Blastopirellula marina: one gene and its partner. The protein of the gene in region 2 interacts with the protein of the main gene of each other region in a pairwise test. Links are inferred from orthologs where the notes say so. Each region holds a gene or a part of one and is shown on either strand. Other genes may lie near its edges.

Region 1 (9,949 bases), on a different replicon or contig from region 2:
ATAGGGGAGGCAACGCCTGAGTGAAAACAGGAAATCAGCCAATAACCGCAGTCTTATCGAATTTCGACAACGGCACCAGCAGCTTCCAGTTCTTCCTTCGCCTTCTGGGCGTCTTCCTTGGAAACGCCTTCTTTGATCTTGGCGTCTTTGGTTTCGACCATGTCCTTGGCTTCTTTCAAGCCCAGACCGGTGATACCACGGACAACCTTAATGACGCCGATCTTCTGAGCACCGAAGTCAGTCATAACGACGTCGAACTCGGTCTTTTCAGCAGGAGCAGCAGCATCGCCACCACCAACTGGACCAGCCATGACAACACCACCGCCAGCAGCGGCTTCGATGCCGTGAGCGTCTTTCAGGTAGTCGCCCAGTTCAACGGCTTGCTTCAGGGTAAGGCCGGCGATCTGATCGCCCAAACCCTTGATTTCTTCGGACACTTCGACGGTTGCAGTTGCTTCTTCGGACATTTCGGATCTTATCCTTTCAACACTTATTTGCAGGGGAACGGACCCGCCTGCGCCAGGGAATACGGATGTTTTGGTTTATGGAAACGTTCTTTCGGCAAATGCCGCCAGGACGTTTGCCGAGATAAGGCAATTAGCCTTCTTGGTTTTCGCCAACTTGCTTGACCTGCGAGGCCAACTTGGCACCTGGCCCCTTGATTTGGGCTGCCAGGGTACGACCAGGCCCCAGGATCTGACCCACCAGAAGCGAGAGCTGTTCAGCTCGGTTGGGCCATTTACTGATTGCCTTGACCGATTCAGGGTTCAGGGATTCGCCATCCATGACACCGCCTTTGGCGGTGAATCCCGGAAGCTTGTCGTCATCGTTCAGCTTGACAACTTCCTTGGCCAAGTCGACGAAATCTTCGCCGCCCCAAACCAGGGCAGTGCTGCCTTCCATGCTATCGAAAGCAGGTGCGAGCGAAGTGCCTTCGCATGCCTTGGCTGCCAGCGTGCGGCGGACAACCAACAGGCTCAGGCCCTTTTCACGGAGTTGCTTGCGGACGAGATACGTCTTTTCCGCATTCATCCCCACAACGTCGACCACCAGAAGGTCGTTCACCCCTTCCAATCGCTTGGACAGGTCGGTGATCACCAGTTTCTTTAGATACTTACTCATGGCTCAGGGCTTTGTACGTATGAGTTATTGCGTAACGCTTGAACTTGTTAGGAACAATTTAGAGGGCAACCGGAACACCAGGGCTCATCGTTGCACTCAAATTGACGCTACGAACATAAGTGCCCTTCGCCGCTTGCGGCTTGAGGCCATTGATATGATCGACGAACGCCTGGATGTTGTCTTGCAGTTTGCCGGCCTCGAAACCAAGCCGACCAACGACTGCATGAACAATACCGGTAGGGTCATTGCGGAATTCGACCTTACCGGCCTTGTATTCCTTAACCACCTTGGCGACATCCGGGGTAACCGTGCCAGCACGAGGCGAAGGCATCAAACCACGCGGACCGAGGACACGACCTAATGGACCAACCAGGCCCATCATGTCTGGGGTGGCGATACAGACATCGAAGTCCAGCCAGCCGTCTTTGATCTTCTTTGCCAGGTCTTCCGCACCAACTTCGTCGGCACCGGCTTCCGTAGCTGTTGTCGCATTGTCCCCCTTGGCGAACACAACGACGCGTTGAACCTTACCGATACCGTGTGGCAGAACCAAAGCACCACGGACCAATTGGTCGGCTTGCTTTGGATCGATACCCAATCGCATCGCAATTTCAACGGTTTGATCGAACTTCGTCGTATCGAACGACTTCAGCAGAACGATCGCATCTTTCAGGTTCAGCGGCTCCGCTGGCACCTTTTCTACCAGGGCTCGATATCGTTTGGATTGTTTAGCCATCGTCAATCGCCAGTATGTAGTGAGATAATGTTCGCGTTAGGGGGCAGGACTATTCCGTGACTTCCAGGCCCATACTCCGAGCCGTTCCTTCGATCATTCGGCGAGCATGGTCCAGGTCGCGGGCATTGAGGTCCGCCATCTTTTGATTGCAAATGTCGTCGATCTGGTCCTTGCTGACCTTACCGACCTTCTTGGTGTTCGGAGTACCGCTACCCTTGGCCAGGCCAGCAGCCTTCTTCAGCAAAGCAGCCGCTGGTGGGCTCTTGCAGATGAATTCAAAAGTACGGTCGTTGTAAACCGTGACGACAACCGGAATTGGCATACCATTGAATTCGCGGGTTTTGTCGTTGAACTGTTGAACGAACTGGCCGAGGTTCACACCGTAACGACCCAACGAGGTACCAACCGGAGGAGCCGGCGTGGCTTGACCACCAGGGACCTGAAACTTCGCTTGACCTACTTGTTCCCGTGCCATTTTGCTGTTTCCCGTGCCGCGGTCCGCCTTGATCAGGTTTCCGCAACCGTATGCTATTTAAACCGAGTGCTTATTAAACTAAGGCCCCGAAGGAAGTTCTCTCTGTCCGCCGGCAAAGGGGGAATAAGAAGAATCGACCACCGGTCCAACGCCTGAAGTGGATTAAACTGGCTCCATCTGCCAGTGTTCCATCTCCACCGGGGTTGTGCGGCCGAAAATATTGATCATGACCGTCACGCGGCCATTGGTATTGTCGATCACTTCAACATCCCCCTCGAAATTCTCGAAGGTACCTTCGGTGATTCGAACATGGTCGCCAATCTTGAAGCGAATGTTCGTCTTGACTTCTTCTTGCTCACCCTCTTCAGGCTTGCGCGTCTTCTTGACGATGCGATCCACTTCGTGCGGCAACATGGGAACCGGCTTGCCAGCCGCCCCCGTAAAGTCACCAATACCGCCGGTCTCACGAACCAGGAACCATGTTTCGTCGTTGATTGCCATGTGCACGACGATGTAGCCTGGGTAGAGCTTCTGCTTGGTAACTTTTTTCTTACCGTTCTTGTATTCCACCAGGTCCTCGGTGGGGACAAGAATCTCGCCGAAGTAATCCTCAAGACCGGCCATTTTGACCCGGCGAATCAGGTTACTGGAAATCGACTTTTCGCGATTACTCTGAACCTTGAGGATGTACCACTCCTTGTTGGCTGCATCCGTGGCAGCCTCTTCTTCATCTTCAATGATCTCTTCGATCGGCCCGCGGTTCTTACCGGTTTTCGGCCGAACAGGAGCCGGCTCAGCCTCAGCTTCCGCGGATACTTCTTCAGCCGCGTCTTCTGCTGCAGTTTCGGATTCCGCTGGCACGCTCACCTCATCGCTCGACGACGACTCTTCCGAAGTAGCATCCGAGGATGCCGCTTCTTCTGTTGGAGTCTCTGCATCCGCAGGAATACCCGTTTCGGGATCTTTCTGAGGATCGAACGAATTGTCAGGAGAACTTGCCACGAAAATAACCTTAACCGGCCATTGCAACCGGGCCATCAAAGCGAAGTGTATTCCGGAATCCGAGGACGCTTGCCGCCGCCTACTAAGTGGCAGGAGTCTGCGTATCAGGCGGGATCAGTCCAATCGTCTTGAACAAGGTGATCCACAACAAGTCAAACGCAAACAACAACAAGGCCAGGATGAAGATCAACGCGATCACCACGATGACACTTCGCCACAACTCAGCCTTGGAGGGCCAAGTCACTTTGTTCATCTCTGCCTCGACCGCGATCAAAAAGTCCGCGAACGTAGGCCAATTAATCAGTCGATAAGCGACCCAAAAACCAACGACTACCAAAGCGATCGGAAGCAGCAAGTGCAGCCGATATTGGGCCATCGATGCATATGCTTCCAATTGCTGATAAAGCTGGTAAGCAGCGATCGAAATCAATACCCAAATCGAAATCAGCGTTGCCTGCCGAGCAATCTTGCCCTGCGTCCGCTTGTATCGATTCGCCTGAACCATCTCGTTGAGAAGGGAAGGGGAACCGACGGTCTTCTCCTTGGCCATGGTCACTCTCAGTCTTTGGCGTTCCTGCCGCGGCGACGACGCTGGGTAATTCCAGGATGTCTCTACCGGTGCGACGCGCTCATCAATTTCGGTAACACCAACGATAAAGCAGGGGCGGTGGGAATCGAACTCACAACCTCTGGTTTTGGAGACCAGCGCACTGCCAATTGTGCTACGCCCCTGTAACATCGCCGAACCAAGTCAAATTTGGTTCGGCGACGTGATCATTCAACTTCTTACGAGGTGATCTTGGTAACAACGCCGGAACCGACGGTCTTACCACCTTCGCGGATAGCGAAGCGAACACCTTCAAACATAGCGATTGGCTTGTGCAGCTCGACCGCAATCTTCACGTTGTCGCCTGGCATGCACATTTCAGCGCCTTCCAGGTTGGCGGTGCCGGTGACGTCGGTGGTTCGGAAGTAGAACTGCGGACGGTAACCGCTGAAGAATGGCGTGTGACGACCACCTTCTTCCTTGCTCAAGCAGTAGATTTCTGCCTCGAACTTGGTGTGCGGGTTAACCGAACCTGGCTTAGCCAGAACCTGGCCACGCGAGATGTCTTCACGCTTGACACCGCGGAGAAGGCAACCGACGTTGTCGCCAGCGTGACCTTCCTGCAGGATCTTGTTGAACATTTCGACGCCGGTGACGGTGGTCTTGGTCGGCTTTTCGGTCAGACCGAGAATTTCGACTTCTTCACCAACCTTAACAACACCGCGTTCGATACGACCGGTAGCAACCGTACCACGACCTTCGATCGAGAACACGTCTTCGATAGCCATCAGGAACGGCTTGTCGGTTTCGCGTTCTGGCTCTGGGATGTAGCTATCCAGAGCTTCAACCAGTTCGGTGATGCACTTGGAAGCTTCTGGATCGGCTGGGTTGTTGTAAGCAGCCAGCGAGTTACCGCGGACAACCGGGCAATCGTCGCCAGGGAAGTCATTCTTGTTCAGCAGTTCACGAACTTCCAGTTCAACCAGGTCCAACAACTCTTCGTCGTCGACCAGGTCACACTTGTTCAAGTAAACCACGATGCAAGGCACACCCACCTGACGAGCGAGCAGAACGTGTTCCTTGGTCTGCGGCATAGGACCGTCAGCTGCCGAAACCACCAGAATCGCACCGTCCATCTGGGCGGCACCGGTGATCATGTTCTTCACAAAGTCGGCGTGGCCGGGGCAGTCAATGTGGGCATAGTGACGAATCGGCGATTCGTACTCGACGTGAGCCACAGCGATGGTAACCGTCTTCGTTTCGTCACGAACGGTACCACCCTTGGCGATTTCCGAGTAGGCCTTCATCTTGGCCAAACCCTTAGCAGCCTGAACTGCCAGGATAGCGCCGGTTGTGGTCGTTTTACCGTGGTCGATGTGACCGATGGTGCCAACATTGACGTGAGGTTTAGATCGTTCAAATACGTCCTTGGCCATTTTCTTTGTCTTTCTTACCCCAGCTAAACCGTGAAATTTGGGATTTGTCTAAATACGAAAATCAAGGTGCCGTGAAGAGCTGCTGAAGGGACTTGAACCCTTGACCTCTTCCTTACCAAGGAAGTGCTCTACCACTGAGCTACAGCAGCCGAAAAATGGGAAGCTTGTTTGGGGCTTTGCTTCCGCCACCTTTACCCGGCTACTCGCTTCCGAGCCGCCCAAACGGACAACCCGATTTTCGATAACAGGAGCCTTATCGACCTGCCCGGCCGAATCGGCAAGCTCGCAACATGCCCGGTAAAGAGGCGTGCCGCGAAGCGGGTGAAGGGAATCGAACCCTCGTCTTCAGCTTGGAAGGCTGTTGCTCTACCATTGAGCTACACCCGCAACCTACCCAGGCCTTGATGTCTTTTCTTCCAATAAAGCCCAGGAACTTTTCAGTGGGGGGTACAGGATTCGAACCTGTGAAGGCAATGCCAACAGATTTACAGTCTGTCCCCTTTGACCGCTCGGGAAACCCCCCAACATATCCGCTTTCCCGGGCGTCCGATACTGGTGTGTTCGGGAACCCGTCGAAAACGGCAATGATCCGTCCAAAATTAGCCACAAAAGTAGGCTCTACAAGCTAGCGGAGGGAATTGAACCCACAACCTGCTGATTACAAATCAGCTGCTCTGCCAATTGAGCTACGCTAGCCCACTACCTGGGCTTTATGGAAAACCAATAACTATAACGAGTCCGGATTTCCTCGCAAGCCAGGATGAGCACGTGAAGGGCAAATTTCGTCCAAAATCCGTGCCGCTTTACAGACACCGCTTTCCAGGAGGAGTTCGCATAGCCATTATCGCGCACTTCCCCCCCCATTATCGCGTGCCCCATCTTGCCTAACTTGCAAGGCAGTTTTAGGCGTTCCGCCAAGAGAAATCGAGCCTCTCAATAGAGACGGCACACCCACTCGCAGAGCAGGTGTGCCGAATGATAAAAGGCCTTAAAACAGGATGTAAATCGCCCCAATTAAGCTTCTCGTGTGCCGGCGAACTTCGGTTCGTTCCAGACCTCCAGATAGTAATCTCGATGCCAACCACCGTCAGGAACGCGCATCACCAGAAACGGATCGAGCACCATCCGATTTTCTTCGAGAGAGCAAATATAAAAACTCACTTCTGGGTGTCGCTTCTTGATATCGAGCGCGGTCTGCAGTGCGAATTCCGGGACCGGCTCGGTGTAGTGGGCCAGGTCGTACATCATCCACGTGCGATCAATCACGTAGCGATCCCCGATCGCGGCGCTGACAACCAAAAAGCCCCCCCCAACAAGGATCGCCAAAGCCAGATAGAACGACAACGAAGAGTTCAGCGTCACCGCTGAGACCACCAGGATCGGCAGACACACAATGGCCGCCACAAGGCCTATTCCTGCCGCGTAGTTCACCAGCGTCATCGCCAGGAGGCTTGGGGGCACCTCGCACGACCTCTTGTACTTTTCCACGCTCTCGGCCGTGAAAGGCCGCACGTCGAGATCAGCCAAGGTTTTCTGCAATGCCTGTTGCCGCCGGGCTTTTGCTTGGGTCGTGGCATAGCCAAACACCAGATATGCCTCGTCGGCCAGATCGCCGGCAAGCAGCTCAGTCTGATCCTTAGCGACCGCATCACAAGCAAACGGCTCACGCTTTAAAATCGATGCACTCATCGTTGCTCTCCTTACTTCTCAGATAAGACAAGATCGAGAATGACAGGTTCGAGCGCGAAAGAAACGCACTCGATGGAAAGCAGGCCCACCTCCAAAGCGTAGCAAGAAGCAGCTATTCCTGCACTACTTTGGTTGATTTCTCAGATCGAGCTACGGAAGTACTTTCAGGGCGAATGATGATTAGGGCACTCAGTAATCCCAGTAGCCCACCCATGTAACTTCCGCTGTGAATGTAGGCGACTCGAATAAACGACCACTCGTCCTGAATATCGAGGACCTGAATCATGTGAGCCCAGTTGGAATAGTCGGCGTTCGGTCCACGTGCTATCCCCGCGAAATACGCGATCCCGCCGCACAATAACGTCAGCACAAAAACACAAAGAAAGCCCTGCAAAACCTGACGCACTGCACGTCCCGCAGGCTGCTGCGGCACAAGTCGTCGCGCCAAGAACCAGGCGGCCAATCCCCCCACCCACCACGAGGCGAGAAAGCCGATCGTGCCGGCAAACACCTGATCACCGAAACCGAAGTCCGCATATCGAAATTGATCGAACTTCAGCTTCGTGAAGTACTCCGGCGAGATTGAGAACGTCACCAAATCATGCAGGACTCCATACATGCCTGCAAGAACTGCTCCGGCAACCGTCAGGCAGATCATGATCGGCACTTGCTCGATCCGAATGCGCGGAACCAACCATCCAAACAGCCACGCCATCTTGATCCTAAATCATGTTCCAGGGCAAACAACCGCTGCCCTAAGTCTGCTCACAATCTGTATATCCGACCAGAAAGAAACAAAAAAAGCCAGAGACCGAGGCCTCTGGCTTTTTGCATGATGGGCAGGGCTCCAAGAACCCTGGGGGTTAGTTGGTTTCCGGCAGATCGAAATTGTAATCCCGAGCAGCCGTTTTCAGCTTGTTCAGGGCTCGTGCTTCGATCTGGCGAATTCGCTCCTTGGTCACGCCCAACTCTTCACCAACCTCCTTCAAGGTCTGTGGTTCGCGGCTATGATCCAGGCCGAATCGGCGGATGATAATCTTCTGTTCACGCTCGTCCAAGCGATGCAAGATCTTATCGATCTGCTTTTCACGAGTCTGCTGAGCCACTTCCTGCTCATACTGATCGCTACGCTCGTCGACCCGCGTGGTGAAGTATTCGTCCAGGCTCGTGCGGTAACGATCGCGATGGCGGAACTCGACCGGAATAGTGCGGGCAAAGTTCTTCATGATCGCCCAACTGCAATAGGTACTGAACTTGTTACCACGCGAGTAGTCGAACTTCTCGGCGGCACGAATCAGCGACATATTGCCGTCTGAAACCAGCTCGAAGAAATCTTCGGTCGCCCCGACATGCCGCTTGGCGATCGAAACCACCAGCCGCAGGTTCGACTGAACGATCAAGTTCTTCACGTCGCTGGCCTGATCGTAAAGCTGTTCGATGGCGTCCATGTCACTCGACTTCGGACGCTGTTCATCCAACGTTTCACGAATCTTCAGGGCCTTGTGCTTCAGGAAGTTGAACTTCCTGAACAGGTGATACTCCTGCTCGCGAGTCAGCAACGGCATTTCGTACAGCGAAGCAAGGTAGGTAGGCAGACCCGACGGAATACGAACCTTGCGAGTCGGCTTCTCGTGCGGTGGCATTTCGCCGAGGATATCTTCTTCCAATTCCGGCTTATCAAAGTCGTCGTTGTAGATGCAATCCAGCGGCAATTCCATGATGTGACGGAAACGAATCTCGTTGATCACACGATAGATCGATGCCCGGGTTCGACCGTGCTTCTCTGCAAGTCGATCAACGGACACACCATGACGATACTCGCCGTAGATGATCTGCTTGGCCGACTCGGTCAAAGGGCCAGTTCCCCGCGGAAAAACGGCCTCTTTAGGCTGTTCGTCGTCGTGATGCTTGAGCGTGTAACGAATCGTTTCCACACTGCGTCCCATCTTCGCAGCAACGCGTTTAGCAACCTCCGAAGGCGTGCCACCAGCGTTGGCCAAGCGACGAGCCCGGTCGATGATTTCCAGCTTTTCAGCGTCGGTCAACTGGCTGAAATGGCGCCCCCGCTCAATACGATCGGGGTTTTCTTTCACGAAGCGTTCGACGCTGCTACGCAGGAAGCCGACTCGCTTGCGTCCCTCAAACAGGAACTTACGGCTCACAAGCCCTTGCTTTCGCCAACGCGAGATTGTCTTGGTCGACACGTTGAAGCGGTCGCTCAACTGTTCAACAGTCAACACTTCTTCCGGGACCGTATCGACCGAGACGTCGGCAGCATCCGAGAGGTCCTCAACCATCAGACGCAAGTCTTCGGCGGCGGACTTTCCTGGAAGCAACGAACCAACGCTGGGTTGTTCCGGACGAAAGTCGGTCAAACGGTAGTAGATGTAGTCGACCGGGTATTGTTTATTAGGATCGATCTCGGAAATGAGCTTCTCAGCGCGGTTAGCCTGATCTAGCTTCCGATCTCGGGGAGCATATTTGATTTGCTGATCGCGCAGCTGTCGAAGCGCGACATTCTTATATCCCTTGTTCATGTTGTCCCTCACTCAGTGATTAACAACACCTGTCTGGTTTTCCCTGCGAGTTCCGATCGCCCAGACGATGTCTAACTTGGAGAGAGCCCCCCTTCCCGGGGAACTTTCACTCAAGCAACGGGACAGCTACCCATCGGTCGATGAGCGCCTCTTTCTGTCAGATGCTTGAAAAGTCTCGTGGAACGCAAAGTAAACGGATGAACGATCAACTATTAGCTTGCGAACCAACCTTCTCTATGACCTTATACGAGGAAATGACTCATTTGGTTGCTCATTTGTTCATGCTTTTCTCAAAAACCCCCGTTTCAGGGGCCATGAATGGCTTCTGCCATTTGCCGTAAGTCAAAGCATGAAAACCTGTTGCGAATGCCATGCCAAACCTTGCAAGAGAACTCACGCTCGTAG
Region 2 (10,021 bases):
ATGCGGCACACCGGTGGCTTGGCACCAGGGGCAACTTCGACCAGGTCTAATCCTGCTTCGCGAGCAATCGACAAGGCTTCGTCGGTGGGCAGAACGCCTAATTGTTCTCCATCAGCAGCAATGACTCGAATGGGCGAGATTCTAATGCGATCGTTGATTCGAGTCTGGTCGCGATTTTGATCGCGGTCTCGATCGCGAGACGTGTTTCGCAGGGCGATGGCTAGTGATCCTTTTAAGCTAGGAAACGGGTAATGCAAATATTATCGACGTTGTGGACAACCCGTAAAATCGTACCACATTGAAAACATTCTATCGTCAAGTTTCCGCCACGTTAACGCACGAAAATAGGAATCGGCGAATTTTGCCACCTTTCCGGGTGGTAATGGCGGTTCCTGTTCCCGTTACGGGGCAAATGGCCTTCTGGCGAACGGGACTCTTTCAGCAATCCGCCAGGCTCGCCCCCAGGTCTGGGGGCGGTGGGGCCTGGCTTAATGCTTAGTAGCCTTCGCTGGTGGTGGCGGTGCCGGAGGTCCCCAGGCCGGCCGATCCTTTGAAGACCTGGCGAACCACGCGATTGGCCACTTCTTCCTGCAGTTTCTCGATCGCTTGGGGGATCTTCATCGATCCCAGGTCGCCATCGATGCGGTCGCGTACCGAAACGGCTTCTTCTTCCATTTCGCGTCCACCAATGATGAACATGTACGGAATCAGTTCCAACTGAGCGGCACGGATCTTGGCCCCGATCTTTTCAGGGCGATAGTCGCCACTAACTCGGAAGCCGGCGGCCAGCAGCTCTTTTTCGACCTTCTGGGCATACTCGTCGAACTTCTGGCTGACCGTCAGGAGGCGAATCTGTTCCGGTGCCAGCCATAGTGGGAACGCGCCGGCAAAGTGCTCGATCAGCACACCCATGAAGCGTTCCAACGAGCCGAACGGAGCACGGTGGATCATCACCGGCCGGTGCGGCTGGTTGTCCTTGCCGATGTACTCCAGGTCGAAACGCTCGGCACTAGGCAGGTTGTAGTCCAACTGCACAGTACCCAGTTGCCATTCGCGGCCCAGGCAGTCGTTCACCACAAAGTCGGCCTTCGGACCGTAGAACGCGGCTTCGCCTGCTTCGGCAGTCGCAGTGATGCCCATGTTCTTGCACACACGAACCAGGGCGGCTTCGGCGGCATCCCACACTGCTTCCTTGCCAACGTACTTGCCGCTATCGGGATCGCGGAAACCCAAGCGGACGCGGTAGTCGGTCAGGCCCAGGCTGCTCAGCACGTACTGAGTCATCTGGATGCACTTGCGGAACTCGTCTTCGACTTGTTCGTCGGTGCAGAAGATGTGAGCATCGTCCTGGGTGAACCCACGCACGCGGGTCATGCCGTTCAATTCGCCTGACTGCTCGTAGCGGTAAACGGTACCGAATTCCGACAAGCGGTACGGCAATTCACGGTAACTACGCGGCCGAGACTTGTAGATCATGATATGGTGCGGGCAATTCATCGGCTTGAGGAGGTATTCTTCATCCTCGGCCTGATGAATGGGTGCGAACTGGCTGTCCTTGTAATAAGGATAGTGTCCCGAGATCTTGTACAGGTCGACCTTGCCGATGTTCGGAGTCACGACCGGCAGGTACTCGAACTTCTTTAGCTGTTCGCCAACGAACTCGGTCAGCAGGTTACGAATGATGGTCCCCTTAGGGGACCACAGGATAAGCCCCTGCCCTACCAGCGGATTGATCGAGAACAGATCCAACTGCTTGCCTAGCACGCGGTGGTCGCGGCGTTTGGCTTCTTCGATTTTGGTTAGGTGGGCTTCCAGGTCTTCCTTGGTAAAGAAGGCAGTCGCATACAGCCGCTGCAGCTGACGATTGTTGGAATCCCCTTTCCAGTAGGCACCAGCAACCGACAGGATTTTATAGGCCCCAATCGCTTTCGGACGCGGAATATGGGGCCCGCGGCACAGGTCGATGAACTCGCCTTGCTGATAGAACGACATCGACGCGTGATCTTTCAGGCCGGTCTCGATGTGCTCTATCTTGTACTTCTGTCCCAGGTCTTTGACGACCTGCAGTGATTCATCTCGATTGCGTTCAATGCGCTCGAACGGCTCGTCTTCCTTGATGATCTTCTTCATCTCGGCTTCGATGGCCGGGAAGTCTTCTTCGGAAAGCTTGTGCTCAAGGTCGAAGTCGTAGTAGAAACCCCCTTCGATGGTCGGACCAAACGCGAGCTGCACACCGTCAAACAGCCTCATGACGGCTCGGGCCATGATGTGGGCACAGCTATGCCGCATAACCCCCAACGCTTCCTCGTCCTTCTTGGTCAACAGTCGCAAGTTGACGGTGCCTTCTTCAGGCAGCTTGGTATCGAAGCCCACGATATTGCCGTCGACTTCGCCGGCAAGGGTCGCTTTGGCCAGGCCGGGACCGATATCGGCAGCGACCTCCATGGGGGTGACGGCGTGATCGAATTCCTTCTTGGATCCGTCGGGAAGAATGACCTCGAGCATGATGTGTTCGGTTTCTTATCCAAATGGCGATTTCCAGGCTCACGAGGACATCGAAACAAAGGATGTCGCTAAAACCGTAAGGATGGATCGGGCAGATGTGGCCGTCGTAGCGATCTATCTGCCAGGGCGAACCTTCTGCCAGCGGCAGGGCTCTCCATTATTTGTGTTGTTAGAGACGCCCCGCCGGGTAAGCGGGTTCACCGCAAGAAGCGTATAGATTGACGGAAGTTGCGCATTAGGAAAAGTCCAGGTTGTCGTTCCCCAGGCTATTTGGACGCTAAGTCTCCAGGTCGGGGCAGCTTAGGTGAGGGGACATAATCGCAATTTTCGTTGTAGCCCCTTGACGATCGGACAGTTCTAATGGCAAACTACGCGTTTGGTTAACCTCCACGGGGGTGAATCACTGATAATTGCTTGCACGCAATAAGCGTCACCGCTTGATTGCAAGAAGCACAAAAGGGCGATTGGCTCAGTTGGTTAGAGCACTACCTTGACATGGTAGGGGTCACAGGTTCGAATCCTGTATCGCCCACTTCATAAAGCCGTAATTCATAACGATTTACGGCTTTTTTCGTGCGCTGATTTTGTACCTAATTTGTACCAAATCGCATGTGTACCTAATTGGGCCGAATCCGTACCAAATCTACGGCCCATGAATCGCCCATAGAATGCTCGTAGATCATCGCCACATGATCGGCCAAGATTCGCCCGAAAGTCGTTCTATTTGGCGTGTGGGGCCGTTAGACGGACCATTTAGGCGGCGGCGATATCGTCGATTCGATCATCGCTTTCGGGATGAACCACTTTGATTGTTGGTGGAAGCAGAATCGGAAGCCCAGAGCCTACCATCGCTTGGCATACTTTGAATGTATTCTGCAACATTTCCAGTTCTGCTGCGGCAATTGATAGCGTCTTTTGAGCGTTCAAGTGCAGTCTTTGTGCGGCCTGTACGTTTTCATCAATCGTGGTGAAATCGGTAGCTTTGTAGTGACGATGTGTCTGGCAGTGCATTAACCGAACTTCCGCCTTGATGCGTTCAAGGGATGCCTTAGCGAAAGAGAAATCTGATTGTGCCTCAATTTGTCGCTTGTGAGCAGCCAAAATTAGCTTAGGTAAATCCTCAAAACGTAGATTTTCCTCGATATCCATTTCTCGAATTTCCTTATGACTTCGAATGGTCTTTTCTGGTTCGAGAAAAGTCCCTTTTTTGGGCGGTGAGGTCAATATGTTTTCTCACCTAATTTGGAACGTCCCAGAGCCAAGAAAAAGCCATGTCATCACGACATGGCTTCTCGATTACAAATGTTGTAACGGCAAACGTCACAATTCCTGCTGGTCAGCAATATTCCTCATCCACTCGTTGCAAAACATCGCAAGATCAGCCTGCCCTCCCTTGTGGTACGAAATCCTGCCGTCTTCGATCTTTACCCACTGCCGGTAGCACATGCCACCCTGCTCAAACGTCATCGGGAAAATGTTCTTCCCAGTCCACAGGAACGTAACCTCTGGATCGGTGACTAGATCACGCTCGACCTCGTGATAATGCGTGACCGAAACCACTAAGCCCGGTGACACCAGACGAGGTTTCGTGGTTGGCTTCCCAATCACCTCCACGCAGACCGGCATGAAGACACCCTCGGTGTTGTCAATCTTCCGATTTGACCCGATGCGTTTCATTCCCTCGACCAGCTTCAGGAAGATACGAGTTGCTTTCTGATCTAATGATTTCACGTGTGTGCTCCTATGTTCGGTCGATGGTGGAATTACATTGCTTACACTTCCAGAACGATTTTCTGTTGCTGCCCATGCCGAGGGCATAGATGCAGATGATTGGTCCAGCAATCCAACCAATGACCGGAATCAACAGGAACACGGCCACTCCAATGCAGAACACCATGAGGGCACAGAGAAGCCCCATGATGACACCACGACCCTTGGAATGTCTTCGCATTTCTCCCTTGCAATAAGGGCACTCAATAACCTTCTTCTTTCCCATGGATATCTCCTTCAAGAAACGACAAAAGCCCCGAGGATCACTCGGGGCTTGGTGGAACTGGTCAGAACTAGCCGATGGCTTCGGCTACCGCATGGTAGGCATCCAATGCCTCAAGAGCCTTCTCCGTGGAACCACACGAATCGATGAATTTGCCAACCTTTTCGATGGCAGCCTTGGCATCAACCGAACCTTCGTACTGCTTGGCAAATTCGGCAGCCACTTTGATCGTGTCCACATCCAGACCACCTTTCTTCTTGGAGGAAGGTCGTAGAACGGTCGAAACACGTGATGCCGTGACATCAACGCCCTTTGCCTTCAGGGCCTTAGCGATGTCCGATGGTCCAGCGTTGGGATTTTCGGCGTGATATTGCCGAATTGCCTCAGCCTTGTTGGGGGCGTTGTTGTCGGTGGCGTTGGCATTGTTTGCAGCGGTGTTGGTGCGTTTTGCAGCCATGATAAATCTCCGAAAAACAAAATGTTGCGTGTTCGTGTCGGCGAAGTTGCCAACGACGAGCAGCAGCTTTGTCTGCGGGATCGAAACAAGAAAGCCTCGTTTCGGCTTATTTCGGAAGATTTTTGACCGAACTTTTTGTCCTCAAAGTGGGTCGTATTGTGTTCGGCTTGGTGGCTGGCAGAATGGTCAGATCAATGTTGGTGCGAATAATTGGAGAATCGTGGTGGCAGAGAAACAATATTCCGGGTCTCAGAAGTGCGGGCATTGCCACAACGTAGCTCCAATGGAGATTCTGGCGAAAGCTGTAGTTGACGAGGTAGAGGAGCATAGTGATGAGGATGGCTACCGCTCAGGCGTATTTATAGAACGCAATACATATAAGTTGTTCAAGTGTTCCTCGTGCAGTAAGACAATACTTACTGTCGAATTTTACTGTTCGGGCATGAATCCCGATGATCCAGATGTTTCAATTCTCTATCCGCAACTGAACTCTTCACTCGTAGGTTTACCGGAGAAAGTCCAGAAAGCTTACAACTCTGCCCAGCGTGTTCGCCGAGTTGACGCCAATTCCTACGCTGTTCAACTACGGCGAACGTTGGAATTTATTTGCAAGGATCAACAGGCAAGCGGGAACACGTTGGCAGCGAAGCTCAGAGACCTTTCAAACCGTAATTTGATTCCTGACAAACTGAGCGAAATTGCTAAGCATCTCAAGGACTTTGGAAACGTTGGAGCACATGCAGACGATTTTGATATTTCTGAGGCAGAGATTCCACTGCTTGACTCGCTTGCTCGTGCAGTTGCCGAATACATTTACACTGCCCCGGCGTTGGCTAAACAGGCTGAAGAGCGTTTCAAAAAATTGAAGGGCGATGAATAAGAGTAAAGCGTCAGGGTCGGAGTCGAACCGCCTTCTCACCACTGGTTGTGGTGTGTGTACCGTTACACCTCTGACGCATGTTTATTTAGCCTCACCACGATACATCTCGCCACCGATCTCCTTGATTTTGGAAAACGGGACCACAGGAACCGTCAACCTCTTTCGTGCATCGTAATTAAGAAAATACATGTAACGAAACTGGAAGCCGGGAATCACCTGACCACCAACCTCTTCGACATAGGCAGATAGGTTGTAACGTCCCCCAGTCACGTCGTAATAGCTCTTTCCACCTAACTCCGTTCTTGGTGTCGTTGGATTGCTTTCTAACGTCATTTTGTGAATCGTGGAACCATTCGGCAGACGTACAAGATTCTTGCTTTGATTGATGCCGGTAAGGGTGAATCCAGAGGCTTGGTAAATCGTGCCATGTCCACATTGGGTGCCATCCGCAAATGACACGACCCACTCCAACTGTGGATAGTGTTTCTTCAATAGCTTCATCGCAACAGCGATAGAACGGCTTTCTCCGTTTGCAGGAAGCCAATCCGCCAGAGCCATTCGATTCAATTCAATGAATCCATTCCACTTGGTATCACGAACAAGACCGATGATTTTCTTCTTGTCGAGCGATGGTCCGAATTGAAGAACACCACCACATTTGCCATCGAGAAAAACGCCAAGATGTATCTGGCTATTCCTCACGACCTTCCCGCTGTAATGCAATGACTTGATGATCTTGTCAGCATCCTTGCGAGGAATCGGCTTGACGATGATATCTTTAGCACGACCCAAGGAACACCTCGCAGATTCGAGCTAGAGCCAGACCATTCTTGTTGCCGTCATCGGCAAATGGTCCCATTCCCTTGGAAACCTTCAATGCTTCGTTGACGATCTCTGTTTGATCGTTTGTGAGCGTGAAGGTCATTTGGCCATGTGTTTTCTCTTCATCGCCTATCTGTGGGAATTCCCCTTCTCCGACATCGAAGGAACCAGCACGTTCCTCGATCTCTTTGAACATAGCCTCCACGGCTTCCGATTGTTCCTCCAAGGATGCAATTAGCTCGGAGAACTTTTCGCTGTTGGCATCGGCCATTGCTGCCAATGGATCGAGGGAAGCCAGAATCAAGGATTCTTGTTCTTCAGTCCACGAACCGATAAGAACCGGAACCTTTTCATCCTTGGCGATTTTCTTTCGGGCGTGACCATCGATGAGACGACCGGTTGCCTCATTGAATAGCAAGGCACCTGCCCAACCAACTTGGTCGATGATGTCGGCAAGGCTATTGGTTTGAGATGAAGGATGTTCTCGCCAGTTCTTGGGATTGTCGCTGAGATCAGCGGGGCTTAGATATTCGAGACGTAAGTTGTTCATGCTCGTATTTAGGGCCAGCACGAGTAATTATGTTACGTCGGGGTGGAGTGCTGCTCGTATCTCGTTATTCTTTACGTTGTCGGAAGCCTAAATCCTTTGTTTTGTGGGATAATTTTATGAGCGATTCGCAAGACCCAAATGAAGAGATACCACCAGAAATCCGTCGAGCCGCCCGGAAACTGCAATACTTTTTAAAGACAATGAACACCATCTATTCGCCCATTCTGGCGGCTCAACGCCAGATGGGGCTATTTGACGTAGCTGCTCAAGCCATGGCAGCGACAAGGAGTATTGAACAAGCACATTTTCGGATAATGAGCCAAGTGCTGGATGTAGTTCCTTCAATGCAGAAAGTTCAGTCTTCGCTGATCTCCGAGGTATTCGACAAGACGGCCATGGTCGAAATCTTGCGACAGCAGGAGGAACTACTGTCGTTGTTCTCATCGATTACAAGCGGTCCATTCGCTAATATTTCTTCGATTTTAGATGAGGCACGAATCACCCTTGGTGATCTGGATTTAACAGCAATTCCCACGATTGACGAACTAACGGAGGAAGAACTTTCCGATCCTGAAGTTCAGGATGTTCTTGAGAAAAGCAAGAAGGGAATGTCACTTGGAGAAGCAGTTAATTGGAAGAATGCGACAAAGAATCCCTATGTGCAGGGCATTCTGATCGGCGTAATTTCTGATAACGTTACGGATATTTTGAAGAGGGTAATTCTGTTTATATGTTCAGTTCTATTTTCATCACCAGATACGCTTCCTCCCGACGAGATGACAGCGATTAAAGAGCAAGTTGAGGTGCAAAGGGTCACGGAAGGATATGATACGCCATTTCAACATTGTTCCGCCAATACAGCCACTGTTCATCGGACACGTAAACGCAAGTCAAAGGTAGTGGCCGTTCTCCTGAAGAAAGACGTTGTATTCGTCAATGAAAAACGGGGAAATAAGTGTTTGGTGTCGTGGTTCGATGAAGAGCAGGGTTGCACACTTTGTGGATGGATTAAGAGCAAATATTTGAAGCCGATAAGGGTAACGTTTAAGGATATTCAGCGGGATTAAAAAAGCCCATGATGCTTATTCATGGGCTTTGCTTTGTGATCGTGGATTCTACGTGGAACCGAAGCCACCCTTTTTGACACGTTCCATGGTTTGTTCTGGTGTCTCTTGGTTCGAAGTTTGAATGATCATCTCACGTGCCAACCATTCGGGAACCAATGTCAGCATTTCATCCACGAGGACTTGAGCCCTTCGCATATTCTGGTAAATCTCCAACTGTTGATCACCAGTCAGTTCGCCATCAGATGTTGTGATTTTCTTTGGCTTGCGCTTTACCTTTGCATCCAAGACCATGCTTCGGGTGTCATTTGCTAGTTTTTCCTCTTCCTTCTTCTTGATGCTCCACACCTGTGATTGGCTGTATTTTTCACCAGTCAATCTGGAAAGATTATTTGCTACATCGGTCGGGCTTTCGTCAGGATGTTTAGTGATATATGCACGAATAACATCAGACTTCTTCTCAATTCCGGCATACGGGTTGGCTTTGCTAGTGGTCGTTTTCTTTTTGGCCATGTTTTTCTTTCCTGTTTTTGGATTGTTCCCGAAATGAACACCTAGCGTTTTCAGTGTCATTTCCGTTTTCTTCAATGACGATTTGTAAACCGATGCCGTAATATCGGCACCAAGTGCGTGTTCCTCTTTGATGTCAACAAATGCTTCCAAACCGATGGAATCACCAATTGGTATTACAAGCTCGTCATCATCACCACGAGGGACAAAGTATTTTCTTTCCACCCAATCTTCTGGATTTGGATGATTTCTGAAAAAACGCATGGCGTCCGATGTCAAAACGGCCTTCACTTCTTTAATCGTGAATCGTTGGCCATGCTCGTCAGATAGCTTCTTGGCCAATTTCCGCTCATCCATGGGTTGTTCTGCCCATGTTTCCCTGATGAGGCGTGGTCTGTTGTGAATCTCGCTCATTGGCTCCTTTCTTGGGGTGTGAATCTATCTCGTGCGGATGTCACAAAAGTGTAATTCACGGAGAATCGTGGTGCCTCCCCTACATAAGTAAAACGTTTTTTCCTTTGTAGGAGGCCAAATGGCTCTAGTTGTACCCTCTTCCGGTGAGAATCTTATTCTTGCTTGGGCGTTGACCGATGCAACGCCCGAAAATCTAACTCTTAAACTCTTTAAGAATGATATCACCACAATTGACGGCGATACGGTCGCTGGTGATTTCACAGAAGCCGATTTCACGGACTATGCCGCTAAGACCCTGACTCGTGATGGATGGAATTCCATTACCCAAGATGCCAATAACAAATCATTGGCTACTTACAGTTCCACACAATCTTGGACATGTGGAACAACCGGAAACACGATCTACGGTTACTTCATCGTTGGGGCTTCGTCGGGAACTTTGGTGTGGGCCGAGAAATTCGCTACATCAACGGTATTGTCAGAAAACGTGCAGTTGAGCGTTCTGCCTAAATTCACGTTGTCTTCGGAAAATTAAGGTAAGAGGTAGCATTGCTTAAGAGCGAAAAACTCGGTGATCTCTCAGACTGGTATCGCAAGGCAACCTTCAATTCGTCTCTGTCCACTGCCGATCAGAACATCCTTGATGAAGGGTTTCTTAATTGGCGACAAGAAGACCCAGAGATAATTAAGGCGTGGCTTGATTCTTGGCACGGTCGATTTGATGCTGCAAGTATGCTTAGCAGTTTGAGCTACGGATACGACTACTACGGATGTAATCACACGAGATGCGAAAATCCAAACATTACACCAAGCGGTAAAGAAACAG

The links.
Region 1: the proteins of thrS (region 2) and rplA interact in binary tests that used the Escherichia coli proteins (3 or more experiments, as listed by UniProt). The link is inferred for Blastopirellula marina from one-to-one orthologs.

What each region holds. Positions count from the first base shown.
Region 1 is NZ_PUIA01000026.1:39,802-49,750, forward strand. What follows is about bases 20-2,888. They hold rplA (50S ribosomal protein L1), read right to left. Parts: upstream 1,859-2,888; coding sequence 1,181-1,858; downstream 20-1,180. Other genes in these bases: rplL (50S ribosomal protein L7/L12), read right to left, coding at 54-467; rplJ (50S ribosomal protein L10), read right to left, coding at 598-1,122; rplK (50S ribosomal protein L11), read right to left, coding at 1,908-2,333; nusG (transcription termination/antitermination protein NusG), read right to left, coding at 2,496-2,888. Outside these bases: more of nusG, read right to left, coding at 2,889-3,335; preprotein translocase subunit SecE, read right to left, coding at 3,418-3,885; tuf (elongation factor Tu), read right to left, coding at 4,122-5,318; C5Y96_RS08405 (hypothetical protein), read right to left, coding at 6,333-7,007; C5Y96_RS08410 (hypothetical protein), read right to left, coding at 7,120-7,722; C5Y96_RS08415 (sigma-70 family RNA polymerase sigma factor), read right to left, coding at 7,871-9,544. UniProt on the Escherichia coli protein: One of the primary rRNA binding proteins, it binds very close to the 3'-end of the 23S rRNA. Forms part of the L1 stalk. It is often not seen in high-resolution crystal structures, but can be seen in cryo_EM and 3D reconstruction models.
Region 2 is NZ_PUIA01000035.1:13,299-23,319, reverse strand. What follows is about bases 1-2,941. They hold thrS (threonine--tRNA ligase), read right to left. Parts: upstream 2,506-2,941; coding sequence 496-2,505; downstream 1-495. Other genes in these bases: infC (translation initiation factor IF-3), read right to left, coding at 1-257. Also shown: C5Y96_RS09945 (hypothetical protein), read right to left, coding at 3,259-3,654; C5Y96_RS09940 (DUF6908 domain-containing protein), read right to left, coding at 3,826-4,236; C5Y96_RS09935 (hypothetical protein), read right to left, coding at 4,247-4,501; C5Y96_RS09930 (hypothetical protein), read right to left, coding at 4,569-4,955; C5Y96_RS09925 (DUF4145 domain-containing protein), read left to right, coding at 4,990-5,835; C5Y96_RS09920 (hypothetical protein), read right to left, coding at 5,917-6,627; C5Y96_RS09915 (hypothetical protein), read right to left, coding at 6,614-7,207; C5Y96_RS09910 (hypothetical protein), read left to right, coding at 7,324-8,274; C5Y96_RS09905 (hypothetical protein), read right to left, coding at 8,323-9,195; C5Y96_RS09900 (hypothetical protein), read left to right, coding at 9,314-9,730; C5Y96_RS27060 (hypothetical protein), read left to right, coding at 9,745-10,021. UniProt on the Escherichia coli protein: Catalyzes the attachment of threonine to tRNA(Thr) in a two-step reaction: L-threonine is first activated by ATP to form Thr-AMP and then transferred to the acceptor end of tRNA(Thr). The rate-limiting step is amino acid activation in the presence of tRNA.